Regions from separate parts of the Psychrobacter sp. CCUG 69069 genome, predicted to be linked through region 1. Evidence: predicted binding sites of a transcription regulator. Region 1 holds the regulator's gene; each other region holds the start of a gene.
What was found. The regulator PhoB, encoded in region 1, activates phosphate uptake and scavenging genes when phosphate is short. The targets are predictions, from matches to a motif close to TGTCATNAANCTGTCATAA.
Positions count from the first base shown of each region.

Region 2: a site for PhoB is predicted at 1,770-1,788, ahead of DVY93_RS01790 (inorganic phosphate transporter). Genes of this name have one in related genera too.
Region 3: a site for PhoB is predicted at 1,167-1,185, ahead of DVY93_RS12445 (DNA translocase FtsK). Genes of this name have one in related genera too.
Region 4: a site for PhoB is predicted at 2,560-2,578, ahead of pstS (phosphate ABC transporter substrate-binding protein PstS). Genes of this name have one in related genera too.

Region 1 covers NZ_QQAI01000007.1:100,526-104,219, forward strand. Annotated here, with positions in the region: gene phoR (phosphate regulon sensor histidine kinase PhoR) at 1-625, opposite strand, end outside; gene phoB (phosphate regulon transcriptional regulator PhoB) at 678-1,382, opposite strand; gene dtd (D-aminoacyl-tRNA deacylase) at 1,528-1,983, opposite strand; gene asd (archaetidylserine decarboxylase) at 2,096-2,932, shown strand; gene DVY93_RS06705 (HD domain-containing protein) at 3,031-3,660, opposite strand.
Region 2 covers NZ_QQAI01000001.1:435,444-439,137, reverse strand. Annotated here, with positions in the region: gene DVY93_RS01795 (ATPase) at 1-1,227, shown strand, start outside; gene DVY93_RS01790 (inorganic phosphate transporter) at 1,874-3,481, shown strand; gene DVY93_RS01785 (aminotransferase class I/II-fold pyridoxal phosphate-dependent enzyme) at 3,579-3,694, opposite strand, start outside.
Region 3 covers NZ_QQAI01000003.1:88,096-91,789, forward strand. Annotated here, with positions in the region: gene trxB (thioredoxin-disulfide reductase) at 1-538, opposite strand, end outside; gene DVY93_RS12445 (DNA translocase FtsK) at 1,237-3,694, shown strand, end outside.
Region 4 covers NZ_QQAI01000002.1:221,373-225,066, reverse strand. Annotated here, with positions in the region: gene thiC (phosphomethylpyrimidine synthase ThiC) at 1-1,956, opposite strand, end outside; TPP riboswitch at 2,204-2,348, opposite strand; gene pstS (phosphate ABC transporter substrate-binding protein PstS) at 2,651-3,694, shown strand, end outside.

The sequences.
Region 1 (3,694 bases):
TATTTATGTAATTGAGCTCGTGAGACTCTTCAATCTCTATCTTAGACAACAGCAGTAAGTCATTTACAATTCTATTCATACGCGCAGTCTGCTGGGTCATCAGCTCAAAGCCGCGCCGCCACTTCGGTGGCATATCTGGCTGATCTGAAAAGTTTTCTAGATAACCCATCATCACGGTCAATGGTGTGCGCAACTCATGCGAGACATTGGCCACAAAGTCTTGACGCATTTGCTCTAAATGCCGCAAGCGGGTCACATCATAAATAAACAGCAGTTTCTCATCTCCAAAAGGCGTGATCTCACATTTTAAATAACGACTGGGATCACGCCACGACTCGAGATGCACACCGTCGTTGGGCAACGTGGTGTTTTTATAATACTGCCGAAATTCAGGTACCGTAATGTAATCAAAAATACTTTGACCTTTATCAATGGGCTGCAACGATAGCAAATCTTGCGCCGCTTGATTCCACCACTCTAGACCATCGTTATCATTGAGCAAAATCACCGCATCTCGTAGTGCTCGTAGTGCGCTTCTGATTTTTTGCAGTTGCTCCGCTGTATTCTGCTGGGAGATCGACTCTAATGTATTTTGCTTATTTTGTATGGGTGCCATCTTGTCCATTTCTCATCCTTACCACTATCCATTGCCTTAGATTAACATGGCTTATACCAGTTTAATTTGGCTCAATAAGGCTAGAAAGTCGATAGCCTGTACCGCGTACAGTCTGTATCAAAGTATCGCAATCGTGAGGGCGCAGCAATGTACGCAAACGCTTGATATGGACATCAATGGTTCTGTCTTCAATATAAACATTGCCGCCCCATACTTGATCCAGCAACTGTGTGCGCGTATAAGCACGCTCTGGATGACTCATAAAAAACGCCAATAATCGATATTCAGTAGGTCCAACGTCAATGACTCTACCTGCAGCGGTCACACGCTGACTTTTTGGATCTAAGCTTAGTTTTCCGATTTCGATAGACTTGTCGCTACTGAGTGCATTACTACGACGTAATACCGCTTTGATTCTAGAGACCAATTCACGAGTAGAAAAAGGCTTGGTCATATAATCATCGGCGCCCGCATCGAGGCCATGCACTTTGCTGTCTTCTTCGCTTTTGGCAGTTAGCATGATCACTGGTATCTCAGAGAGCAACTCATCGTTTTTGAGCATGCGACAAAAATCCACACCACTTTTATCGCCAGGTAGCATCCAATCCAACAAAATCAGCGCAGGCCTGTGGTCAACCACTTGCTGGTGCGCCTCGGACACATCAGCGGCTTGCAGGCTATCAAATCCAGCCATCTCCAATGTCATGACGACCATCTCACGAATGGCAGGTTCATCTTCAACAATCAAAATTTGCTCATTGTACATGTGGCATCTCAGTGTTAGAGGACAAAGTTTAGCAGGTGAAAAGACAATACATACTCGTCAGCTTCTATCTATTAAACGGATTAATTGTGACAGCTTAATGACAATGATTGTTTAAATTTCTCATGCTCTAAAGCACTGCGGTGGTTTAATTTATATCTAATAAAAAGTTTATCGGTCCATCATTGATACTCTCAATTTGCATGTCAGCGCCAAACTGACCAGTAGCAACGGTAGAATGCTGAGTCTTTGCGTACTCGACCAATTGAGCAAATAAGACCTGTGCCGCATGAGGTGGCATTGCCCCGCCAAAGTCAGGACGGCGACCTTTGTCTGTTTTTGCCATCAAGGTAAATTGTGACACCAATAACAATCCACCACCCACTTGCTGGATATTTTTATCCAGTTTACCGTATTTGGCAGGATCGTCGTCATTCTCAAAAATACGATACGTCAGGATTTTATCAATCATGCGCTGCGCGGTTTGGAGAGTATCATCGGGACCCAAGCCAATGTACGCCAATACCCCCTGCTCGATGCTACCCACACAATGCTCATCGACGGTGACACTAGCACAGTGTACTCGTTGTATAAGTGCTTTCATTTACTGATTCCTTACAGATTATGGTCATACAATACACGGCTGTCCATGATAAAATATAGCCATTCACTTGCCTATTAATGATTACACTAAACTTTATTTTGGTAGCCTTATTATGAATTTATTCACCACCTTACAACAGCTTGTCCCGCAGCAGCAGCTGAGTAAAGTCGCAGGGCGTTTGGCCGCCAGCCGTCATCCTTATGTCAAACGTACCTTTATTCGTAGCTTTGCCAAAGCCTACAATGTCAGCTTGGATGAGTATGAGCGCCAAAGTCTCAACGCTTATGAGAGCTTCAATGATTTTTTTACGCGTGAGTTAAAAGAAGATGCACGCCCTATCGACAGCACGGCTGATGGCATTGTCAGCCCTGCTGATGGTATTATCTCTCAACTAGGACAGATTGACGACCATAAAGTGTTTCAAGCAAAAGGGCGCTATTATGACGTTGGGCAATTACTGGCTGATAGCGAAGATGGTCGTTATTTTGCCGATGGGAGTTTTGCGACCGTTTATCTAGCACCCAGTAACTATCACCGCGTCCATATGCCATTTGCGGGTACATTGACCAAGACTCGCTATGTGCCTGGTACGCTGTTTTCTGTCAATACCACCACCGCTGCTAACGTGCCCGACTTGTTTGCGCGTAATGAGCGTCTGGTCTGTATGTTTGATACCCAGTATGGCAAAGCGGCCGTTGTGATGGTTGGCGCGATGATCGTCGCTGGTATTGAGACAGTGGCGACAGGCAAGATCGCCCGTACTGAGGACATACAAGAAGCGAATCACGATATGCGTTTTGAGAAAGGGGATGAGCTTGGGCGTTTTTATCTGGGTTCCACTGCTATTGTCGTGCTACCAAAAGCGGCAAAAGCTGACTGGCAAGAGACGATGCAAGCCAACAGTTTTGTAAAAATGGGACAGTTATTAGGGGTCACTAATAGCAAATAAGCTTGCTCTGTAATCACGACATAAAAGCCCAGTGCTACGTGGATGACGACGTGTTACTGGGCTTTTATGTGTCTGTCATTTATAGAGATTTTATCCACTTACTCATCAATCAACCATCCTTGCTGGGTCGCGTACTCAATATTTTTTGACAGCCAGTCATGAATGGCTGGGAAACTGTTTTTGATAAACGCATGGGCGCCCGCCACTTGTGTGCGCGTGACGCCAAGCTCAATCCACGTTTTGCCATTGGTATTTAGGTTTAGCAAAAATGGTAATAAACGATCAACCACGCGAAGCAGCTGAGCCTCTTTGCTGCGGCCTGTCTCTTGCGCCTCCCAAACCTCACTCAAGTCCCTAATACCATTGCCCCGCTCGCGTTGCAATCTAGCGATCCCAGCACGCTCTTCCACGTGGGCATCACGTCGCGTATTGGCATACAAGAAGGTGTCTCCCGCGTCAATCTCGCCCAAATCATGTACCAGAGCCATCTTGAGTACGCTCTCATGATTGACATCCAGCTCAAATAACTCAGCAATAGACCAACATGCCATCGCTAAATGCCAAGAATGTTCAGCAGAGTTTTCATGACGAGTGGTCTGTGTCACGTAGCTGCGGCGATTGATACGTTTGAGTGCATCTAATTCCAGTAAAAAATGCGTGACATCATCGATATTGATGTTTGAGGTGAGCGTGGCGTTGGTGAATGACATAGGTTTGTTTAAGGACATATTTTTCTCTGATGAAAAGCAAAATAGCGCTTAT
Region 2 (3,694 bases), on a different contig from region 1:
GCAAAAGACAAAGGTCATAAAAACATAAATAGTCTTCCCACTACGACATGGCAAGACTATTTACAACAGCAACTCATTGAACTACAAGCGTTTGAAGATGACCTTATAGCCAATCATACCAGAGTGTTAAAATGTTGGTTTCATGTCGATGTTGATACCTTACAAAATCGGCTGAATGACGCTGAGGCTGACCCACAGTTTTTGTATCAAGTGGATTGGCACAGTAAAAAAGTTGTCGAAAAATTTAATGAAGTGGCCACGATTCTGCTGCGACAACAGGATGACTGGATTGTTATAGATGGGGAGGATAAGTCGCAAGCCGCCGATCATTTCTGTCATGAAGCACTGCATGCGATGCAAACCGCGCTAGTAAGTAGCAAAACAAGCGCTGACACGACGGAAAACCAGACTGCGTCTATTAAAGAGGCTCTATCTGAGACACCAGATGCTGGATGGCAAGCTGAGCCATCACCTGCACCAGAAAAATTTGAACCTGTAAACATACCTGATTGCTTAAAAGATATCGATGATACCAAAGTAGATAAGGCTGACTATCGTACCGCATTGGCAGAAAAGCAGGCTCGTCTCGCTGAATTACTGCGCGCGCGCAATGGTCGTCACATCGTTTTTGCCTTTGAGGGGATGGATGCGGCTGGCAAAGGCGGGGCGATCAAAAGATTGGTGGCGCCGCTCGACCCACGCGAATATCAAGTTTATAATATCGGGGCGCCAATGCTATATGAAGCACAGCATCCTTATCTGTGGCGATTTTGGACAAGATTGCCCAATGAGCAGACAGATCGCATCAGTCGCATCGCCATCTTTGATCGTACTTGGTATGGGCGCGTGTTGGTTGAGCGTATCGAAAGCTTTGCAAGTAGTGCGGAGTGGCAGCGAGCGTATGATGAAATCAATCGTTTTGAGGCGGACTTAACCAAAGCTGGTACAATAGTCATTAAATATTGGCTGGCCATCGACAAACAAGAACAGCTTAAACGTTTTAAAGCGCGTCAAAACACACCGCATAAGCAATTTAAGTTAACGGATGATGATTGGCGTAATCGTGATAAGTGGTCAGAGTATGTGCAATCAGCAGCTGACATGCTGGCACGTACCGATACAAAAAATGCCCCTTGGTGCGTCATAGCAACCAATGAAAAACGTCAGGCACGTTTAGAGGTTTTAGACCATGCGATTAAGCAACTATCTGCAGCGCATGAAAGCTAACGCACTATGGATGAGTAAATGCTTGTAGTGATTTATACAATTTCATAAAAAAAACGAGTAATTAACGTCCCAAGAGTCTATGCAAAAACTCTATTCCATGAGCATTTCATAGAGAGTGGAGCCACGGTATTATCTGGGTCACACACGGGCAGTTACAAATATCGCAATATCATCATGCATTATGTGTTTATATTTAATATAATAGGCGCGTTATTGGCTTCTACTAAGTACTAAACCCACTTAGCAAGCAGAGTATGCTTGTCGTTAAACACGCATGTCTTAACAACTTGAACAAAGCTTGTTACAGTGCCAGTTATCAATACCAAAATTATCACTATAAAAAATCTAAGCCGCAAGATGCTGTAATCAGATGATTTGGCAATAGCACTTGCGGCTTTGTGACATGTTGAATGATGTTTTTTTACGCTATCTGCTGCCTATCAGTAAAATCAAATGTTAAAGAGTAGCTAAGAGCGCACGGGTAGGACATCAAAACAGTCGTGAGAAAAGACACTATTTAAAAAGCACGTTGCGCGTTTGCTATACGCCATCTTAATGTCACATGCCATAATCAGCAGTATCAATAGCAACGCCATGTCATCAACCGCATATAATTTCAATCAGCTTACGCAGGACGTATCAACGTATGGGTATTAGCAGCAGTTCTACAGAGTCGACCAAATCAATCGGCTCTATGAGAGTAAATCTATTTTTTGCCATTTTACTGATTGCGATGACCGCCTACTTTTTGTGGTGGGGTCTAGATTACACAATGCGTCAACAGACGACGCTATTTATTGTAGCAACCGCTTTTGGTGTCTTTATGGCATTCAATATTGGTGGTAACGATGTCGCCAACTCTTTTGGTACGTCAGTCGGTGCAGGCACATTAACCATTCCTCAAGCATTAGGGGTGGCAGCGATATTTGAGGTATCGGGGGCCGTATTGGCAGGTGGTGAGGTGACCGACACGATTCGTAAAGGTATCGTTGATTTAGATGGTTTGTCAGTCACACCCAATCAGTTTATTTATGTCATGCTTTCAGCGCTTATTGCGGCCGCGTTTTGGCTGCTGTTTGCTACGCGCAAGGGGTTGCCGGTATCGACCACCCACTCTATTATCGGCGGGGTCGTTGGTAGTTCTATCGTTCTAGGGTTTGATTTGGGCGGGAGCGCTACAGCGTTTTCTACCGTTGATTGGGGCACCATTGGCACCATCGCTATTTCTTGGGTATTGTCGCCACTATTGGGTGGTGTATTGGCCTATGTGCTGTACGGACAAATTAAGAAAAACATCATTGAGTATAATGATAGAACAGAGGCGCATATTGGTGAGCTAAAAGCCAATAAAAAAGTCTTAAAACAAAATCATAAAGAGTTTTTGGATGGGTTGACAGAGTCAGAACAACTGGCCTATACGTCCGCCATGTTACGCGATCAAGAGATTTATAAAGACGATGACTGCGTCGTTGAAGACCTAGAAACTGACTATTATAAAAAGCTTTATGAAATCGAGAACGAGCGCACTAACCTTGATACCCTAAAAGCCCTGAAGCAATGGGTGCCTATCATTGCAGCATTGGGCGGGGCGGTCATGACTTCTCTAGTCGTGTTTAAAGGGCTCAAAAACGTCAATAACAATCTGACGACGTTGCAGGGTTTTTTGATCATGGGGATGATTGCTGCGCTGGTTTGGCTGGCTACCTTTATCTACACCAAGACTATCCGTGGTAAACATAAAGAAGACCTTACTAAGGCGACTTTTATTATGTTTAGCTGGATGCAGGTCTTTACCGCCTCAGCCTTTGCGTTTAGTCATGGGTCGAATGACATTGCCAATGCCGTTGGTCCTTTTGCAGCCATTATGGACGTTATTCGTACCAATGAGATCGCTTCACAAGCTGCCGTTCCTCCCGCTGTCATGTTGACCTTTGGTGTGGCACTGATCGTCGGTCTTTGGTTCATCGGTAAAGAAGTGATTCAGACGGTGGGTACCAATCTAGCGAAGATGCATCCAGCTTCCGGCTTCTCAGCTGAACTGGCGGCTGCTGCTGTCGTTATGGGAGCATCGACGATGGGTCTGCCAGTGTCGAGTACTCACACATTAGTTGGCGCAGTACTGGGCATCGGTATTGTTAATAGAGATACCAACTGGGCACTGATGAAGCCAATCGGCTTAGCTTGGGTGATTACGCTTCCTGCAGCCGCTACCATGTCTGCAATCAGTTATGTCGTACTCAAGCAGATCTTTTAAAAAACGCAGCATCCCATAGATTTATGGGCTAACTGAATACCACAAAAACGCTTATCGGCATCATACCGATAAGCGTTTTTTTATGTCAGTTTCACGTTTAATCGGTACCAAATTGTTGGCGTTTTTTGGCAAAGAAGCGGTCTAAACGATCCATTGCATCTTCTAAATCATGAAGGTTTGGTAAAAAGACCAAGCGGAAATGATCGGGCTTGT
Region 3 (3,694 bases), on a different contig from region 1:
GGACTAGTGTGACCTCAGAAGCAATGTTAGAAAGGTACAACGCTTCTTCGACGGCGGTATTACCACCGCCAATGACGGCGACTTTTTGGTCTTTATAAAAGAAACCATCACAAGTGGCACAAGCTGATACGCCCAAACCTTTAAATTTGGTTTCAGACTCTAGGCCCAAGTATTGAGCAGATGCCCCTGTTGAGATAATCAAGGCATCACAAGTGTAGTCGCCGTTGTTACCTGATAGCTGAAAAGGACGCTCATTCAAATTCACGTCATTGATATGATCATAGACCAATTCAGTACCGAAGCGTTCGGCGTGGGCTTTCATACGCTCCATTAAAGCAGGCCCCGTTAAATCATGAGCGTCGCCTGGCCAGTTATCGACTTCGGTGGTGGTCGTTAATTGTCCACCCACTTCCATACCTGTGATCATGACAGGCTTGAGATTGGCACGTGCCGCATAGACGGCAGCGGAGTAACCGGCTGGGCCTGATCCTAAAATAATGAGCTTTTCGTGACGTGGAGCTGTAGTGGCAGATACCATGAGTTGTTCCTTGCTAAAAATAAGAATGAAAAATGTGAGTTATTAGTAGAATAAAAGATACTCTTCAAAAGTTGTGACGAATATGGTTTTTCTAATTGCTGTGTGATAATAACATAAGGGCATATGGCAAAAAGTGCAAGTTTGCTAAAACAAACACAGGTATCATTAGAATTAAAGCATGTGGGTCTTGAAAGAGGATTTTGAAACATAGCTAACAGGATAGTGGCTATGTTATATAGTCAATTCTAAATAAAACAGATACATCATATTCTGACGTGGAACTGGAATAAATTTTTCTGGCGTGCTTGCCTGCGCAGACAGAGGCTGCAAAAAATTCAACCAGTCCCACTGTATCGCTTTTATACTGAACTCACGATAGGTTTACGAAAAATTGTTAAAGTATCCTGTCAGCGGTTTTGACGAGCAGCTCGTGTTTTGTGTCTAAATCGTATATTGGCTTACTTTCTTGCACGCTTTCTTTAGAAGACTGTCGCCACTGTACCTATGTATTTGTTATTATAAGAAGTTATGCCAAGTGTGGTCGTGTCTAAAAAATAACGGTTATCCATCGTTGTTAGGAGGGATAATGGCCTTTAAACACTTAGCCAGGTATATTTATGTCAGCACTTTATGTCAGCATGATTAGGCTTAGTCATGCGCAGACGACCATTTAGTATTAATAACAAGGCAGATCTTACGTGATATCAGCACCGCTTATTGAGTATTTAAAAAAGGGAATATTTACCCTCCTTGGGTTGATACTGGCCGTTTACCTGTTTGTCATTTTGATGACGTACACAGGCAATGATCCTAGCTGGTCGCACATCAGTAGTGATATGACGACGATTAATAATATGGGCGGTGAAACTGGGGCGTGGTTGTCTGATTTGCTCTATAGCTTCTTTGGTTTTGGCGCATGGTGGATTCTGGCGTTTGTGGTTTATGAGTCTATTCTTATTTGGTGGGACAATAAGCCAACGTTTTGGCTCATGCGCTTGGTTGCTTATGTGTTTTTATTATTAAGTGCCAGTGCTTTATTTGCCCAGTTTGTGTCTTTGATCCAGCAGATTACCAATCCCGCATCGACTGAGCTTGAAGGTGTGGCGGGTGGTATTATCGGCCTTGAATTACAAGTGCGTTTGGCGCAGCTGTTATCACAGTGGGGGAGTGCGCTTTTCTTGGCAGTATTTGTCATTATTACCGCCACCTTTGCCTTTAACATTCATTGGCTGACGATCTATCGCAAGGTTACGGCGCTATCATGGCTCGGTGCTGGTGTAAAAAATAAAGACAGGGACAATACCTTAGCCACGCCAGAAAATAACGCTTCCGAGAACGATGATGAAAGTACAGTAAAAGATCATACAAAAAAAGAGGCGTCAGAGTACGAACAATTACCACTTGAGCTACAGACAGCGGATCATGCTAAAACAGTAGATAACAGCGGTCGGTTCAGCAATGCGTTGTCAGATTTTTTAGTAAACTCTGGGCTTGCTGATAGTGTGAAAGCGTCCATGGCGACAGCGACACAAGCTACTACCTCTGATCAAACCGCTGTGTCTAGTAATGGAAAAAGCGATTATTTAAACACAGTAGCCATGACCCCTAGCGGCACTATGGCTCGTGATATGACGACCAGTGGTACTACGGACAGTACTACCGCCCCCACGAACACCTCGGCGTCATCGAGTTCTACTATGATGCCTGTGCGTAAAGTGGAACCAAGCTTTGCGTGGAATGACGCCAGTACCGTCGATGATTTGTTAGCAAGCGAGCAAACGAGTTATAGCGCTCGTCGTGTGAATCGCGCCGATGCTGACACTTTAGTTTCTAATGATACCGACCTTGAATCAACAAATGAAGCTGCCCTAGCGTCCACACTCACCCCAGAGGCAGAGCTGGCATCGGCTCAATCAGCTGTGAATCCACAGACAAACACTATTCAGCCATCAGTTGATGATTTGGCATACAGTGACAGTCGTCACCAAGTTACGACCGAGTCTAGCTCTGCTGAATTAGAGAGCACAACGGTAGCCGTTGATACGTTGGCAGAGGCTTGGTTAGCAGAGCACGCTGACGTCTTGGAACCTGCGAATCCTGAGTCTCCTGACCCCATTCAGTCAGACAACATCGCTGAGCCGCTAGTATCAAAAAAAGTAACGTCTGCGCCAGATGTTACTCCTGATGACTCAAACACACCCTCGCAACAGAGGACTGACGAACCAGCTGAGCTGTCACATAATGTTGAAGAGCCGAGCGTGACTGAACCTCCAGCTGCTCTAGCATCGACAGAAGCTACTTCGCCCGCACCAGAGGATACTGCCTCGGTCTCAGAAGTGGCTGACATGACGCCAACCAACACGCCGCCTACCAATCCAAAAGCCGCGCCAACGGTAGAGGCAACGAGCACTAAGACAAGTACCCCATCGGCTAATGCGGTTAAACCTTTGATGAGCTTTGCCGTGCCAGAGGGTGATAGCAGCAACCGTATCACCGACATGATGCCAGATGATGACACGAGTACTGATGACGATGCCCCAGTCATGCCAGATATCAGTGATGATGCGGCCTTTAGTCAAAAATCACGCTCGATGCAAACGGCCGCCTATCGCAGCAGCTTAACCCCTATTCCAGAAGTGTCTATACTCGATAAGCCTGATCCTGACCGTAAGCCTAGCTACACCGTGGCTGAACTTGAGCAACTTTCTGAATTGTTAGAGATTAAACTGCAAGAGTTCAACGTCAAGGCAACCGTCGTTAATGCAATCCCAGGACCTGTGGTCACTCGCTTTGAAGTGGAGCTTGCCGCAGGGGTAAAAGCCAGTAAGGTCACAGGCATTTCACGCGATTTGGCGCGCTCATTATCGATGGCTTCTTTGCGGGTGGTCGAAGTCATCCCAGGCAAGCCTTACATCGGTATTGAAGTGCCCAATAAAAAACGCGAAATGGTACGCTTGATTGAGCTGCTCAGTACCGAAACCTTCAAAGACCCTAAAGCGCAAATCAGCATGGCCATGGGTAAAGATATTGGTGGTAACCCAATCATCACGGATCTTGCCCGCGCGCCGCACATGTTGGTCGCTGGTACCACAGGCTCTGGTAAGTCTGTACTGGTTAACTCCATGTTGCTCTCGATGCTACTTAAATATACGCCAA
Region 4 (3,694 bases), on a different contig from region 1:
CTTTTTATTAGCCACCTCTTGATCCAGTCCCGCTGCATACTCGCGCACGTTTTGCGTAATCTTCATCGAGCAGAATTTTGGGCCACACATAGAGCAAAAATGCGCAGACTTATGCGCGTCTTTTGGTAGCGTTTCGTCGTGATATTCGCGTGCGGTGTCTGGATCAAGCGCCAGATTGAACTGATCATCCCAGCGGAACTCAAAGCGTGCTTTAGACAAGGCATTATCACGCGCCTGCGCACCGGGATGGCCTTTGGCAAGGTCGGCTGCGTGGGCCGCAATCTTATAAGTGATGATACCGTCTTTGACGTCTTTTTTATTGGGCAGACCCAAATGCTCTTTTGGCGTGACGTAACAGAGCATCGCTGTGCCAAACCAGCCAATCATCGCAGCCCCTATGGCACTGGTGATATGGTCATAACCGGGGGCGATATCAGTCGTTAACGGTCCTAACGTATAAAAAGGCGCGTCTGCACACAGCTCAAGCTGCAAATCCATATTTTCTTTGATACGGTTCATCGCCACGTGACCAGGGCCTTCAATCATCACCTGTACGTCATGCTCCCATGCCACTTTGGTCAATTCGCCAAGTGTCCGTAGCTCGCCAAATTGCGCCTCATCATTGGCGTCTTGCAAGCAGCCGGGACGCAGACCATCACCCAAGCTAAACGCCACGTCATACTGCTTCATGATCTCGCAAATGTCTTCAAAATGTGTGTACAAAAAGCTCTCTTTATGATGGGCCAAGCACCACTGTGCCATGATAGAGCCACCGCGTGAGACGATACCTGTTAAGCGTTTGGCAGTGAGCGGCACATAGCGCAGCAGTACGCCAGCATGAATGGTGAAGTAATCCACTCCTTGCTCTGCCTGCTCAATCAAGGTGTCACGAAATATTTCCCACGTCAGATCTTCTGCCACGCCATCGACTTTTTCTAATGCTTGATAAATCGGTACGGTACCAATCGGCACTGGCGAGTTACGAATCAACCATTCGCGGGTTTCATGAATGTGGTTGCCCGTTGATAAGTCCATAATGGTATCCGCGCCCCAACGCGTGGCCCACGTCATTTTTGAGACTTCTTCATCGATAGAAGAGCCAAGCGCTGAGTTGCCAATATTGGCATTGATTTTGACCAAAAAATTGCGTCCGATGATCATGGGTTCGGATTCAGGGTGATTGATATTGTTTGGGATAATGGCGCGTCCAGCAGCCACTTCACTGCGTACAAATTCAGGCGTGATGATTTTTGGTGTGTTGGCACCAAAGCTCTCGCCATCATGTTGGCGCATGTCGGTCAGCTCATGCTGCTTTTGTGTCTCGCGAATGGCGATATATTCCATCTCAGGAGTGATGATGCCGCGACGCGCGTAGTGCATTTGCGTGACATTTCCTGACAAGCTGTCGCCCGTTTTAGCGCGACGTGGTTTATCGATATGAGCAAACCTTAGATTGGCCGTACTGATATCGCGAGCACGCGCTTGCCCGTATGAGCTAGACAGCCCGCTTAGTTGTTCGGTATCACCGCGCTCATTTATCCAGTTTTCACGCAGCTTTGGCAGTCCGCGTGTGAGGTCAATATCAACATTGGGATCGGTATAGACGCCTGAGGTGTCATACACATAAAACGGTGGGTTATGTTCGCCATCTTTGTTACCGGTGCCGCCAACAGGGGTATCAGCCAAGCTGATTTCACGCATGGGTACTTGGATATCAGGTCTTGAGCCTTCGATATAGACCTTACGGGAGGCAGGTAGGATACGATGCAGGTCGCGGGCGTCTTCTTCGAAGCGTGCGTCACTTGCCGCGCGGTGGGCAGGCGTTTTTAGAGCGTCTGCTTTTTTGTCTGATTTGACAGTGGTGGCGTCAGCGGACTCTGACGTAAGCGGTGTGTGATGGGCTGGGTTAGGCGTTTGAGCCTGTTGTGTCATTGCGGTGGTGTCTGAGATAGTCATATGCTGTCCTAGCGTGTTGGTTTTTGAATAAAAGCAACACCGCCAGTAGCTGCGGGGGCAAGTCTCCATCATCTAGACAAGTTTATATTATGAGTACACGGCTGCGACCAAAAAATATCGTCACAGGTGATGGTCATCAAATATTGGACGCAGCTTTATATCCTCTCTCGTATCTGGACATGCGTTACGCATATTAAGACAGTAGTGATGATACAAATGTATTTCTACGCGTCCTTTGTCATAAATAACAAAGTGCTTAAGACTTCCCTGCGTCGGTACTAACCGCATCAGGTTCGGCGGGTGATCTCTCAGCGAATGTATCAAGGCGACTACTTTAAGAAAGCAAGTTTAATAAAGTAGGCCAATGCTACACCGCACCCCGAGTCTGTCAGTGTTGTAAATCCTCTCCATACTAGCAAAATTCTATCCTAACGGCTAATGGTATTTGGCCAGAAATGTCAGGCTTTATACTGGCAGTTTGATGTTTCTACGACTATAAGCCCTTAGAACCAGTGAGTGACCAGTGAGGGCAAGGATCTACTTGAATAGACGGTAGGTAGGGTATCCAAATATTATGTAAAGCGCATGAAAGATTCAAGAGGTTGTCATTAAACTGTCATAAAGATTTGGCAACATAGCTCCCATGTCGCACACAATGCCTTTTTGTACCGTTGTTAAACTTCAGGAGTCCTACATGCGTTATTCGTTATTAGCAGTGGCCGTCAGCTGTACCTTAGCACTGACGGCGTGTAACAAATCGACCGATACGTCAGAGCCAGCTGCTGATAATAGCAGCGCTGTCACAACCACGGAAACCACCACTCAGACTCAGGCAACCCCTGCTGCTGGCACAGGTTTTAAGTCTGCTGAAAATATCGCCATGAATATCACTGGGGCAGGGGCTTCATTCCCGCAGCCTATCTACGCCAAATGGTCTTACGACTACAACGCTGCGACTGGTGGTCAAGTTAACTACCAGTCAATCGGTTCTTCTGGTGGTATCAAACAAATTCAATCAAAAACAGTCGATTTTGGGGCGTCTGATGCGCCTTTGACACCTGAAGAGCTGGATGAAGCGGGTCTTATTCAATTCCCAACGGTCATCGGCGGCGTGGTACCCATTGTCAATATTGATGGTGTTGAGCCAGGCGAGCTGAAATTGGATGGTGAAACTTTAGCCAATATCTATTTGGGTAAAATCAATAACTGGAATGACCCTGCCATCAAAGCACTGAATCCAGATTTGAGCTTACCTGATGCGGCGATTACCACCGTATTCCGCTCAGACGGTTCAGGTACGACTTTTAACTTTACTGACTACCTTGCCAAAGTTTCACCAGACTGGAGCGACACGGTTGGCGTTGATAAGACAGTCAAATGGCCGACGTCTGCTACTGGTGCTGGCGGCAAAGGTAATGAAGGCGTTTCAAGCTACGTCAACCGCATGAAAAACTCGATCGGCTATGTGGAATACGCTTACGCTAAGCAAAACGACATGTCACACACGGCTCTCAAAAACGCAGCTGGCAACTTCGTACAACCCTCTGCAGAAACTTTTGCCGCAGCGGGTGATATCGACTGGTCACAACAAGAAGGCTTTTATAAAGTCATCACCAATTCTGAGACTGAGCAAGCATGGCCAATCGCTGCTGCAACCTTCATCTTGGTGCACAAGCAGCCAGAGAATCCACAGCAGGTCGCTGGTGTATTGAACTTCTTTGATTGGGCCTACACCCAA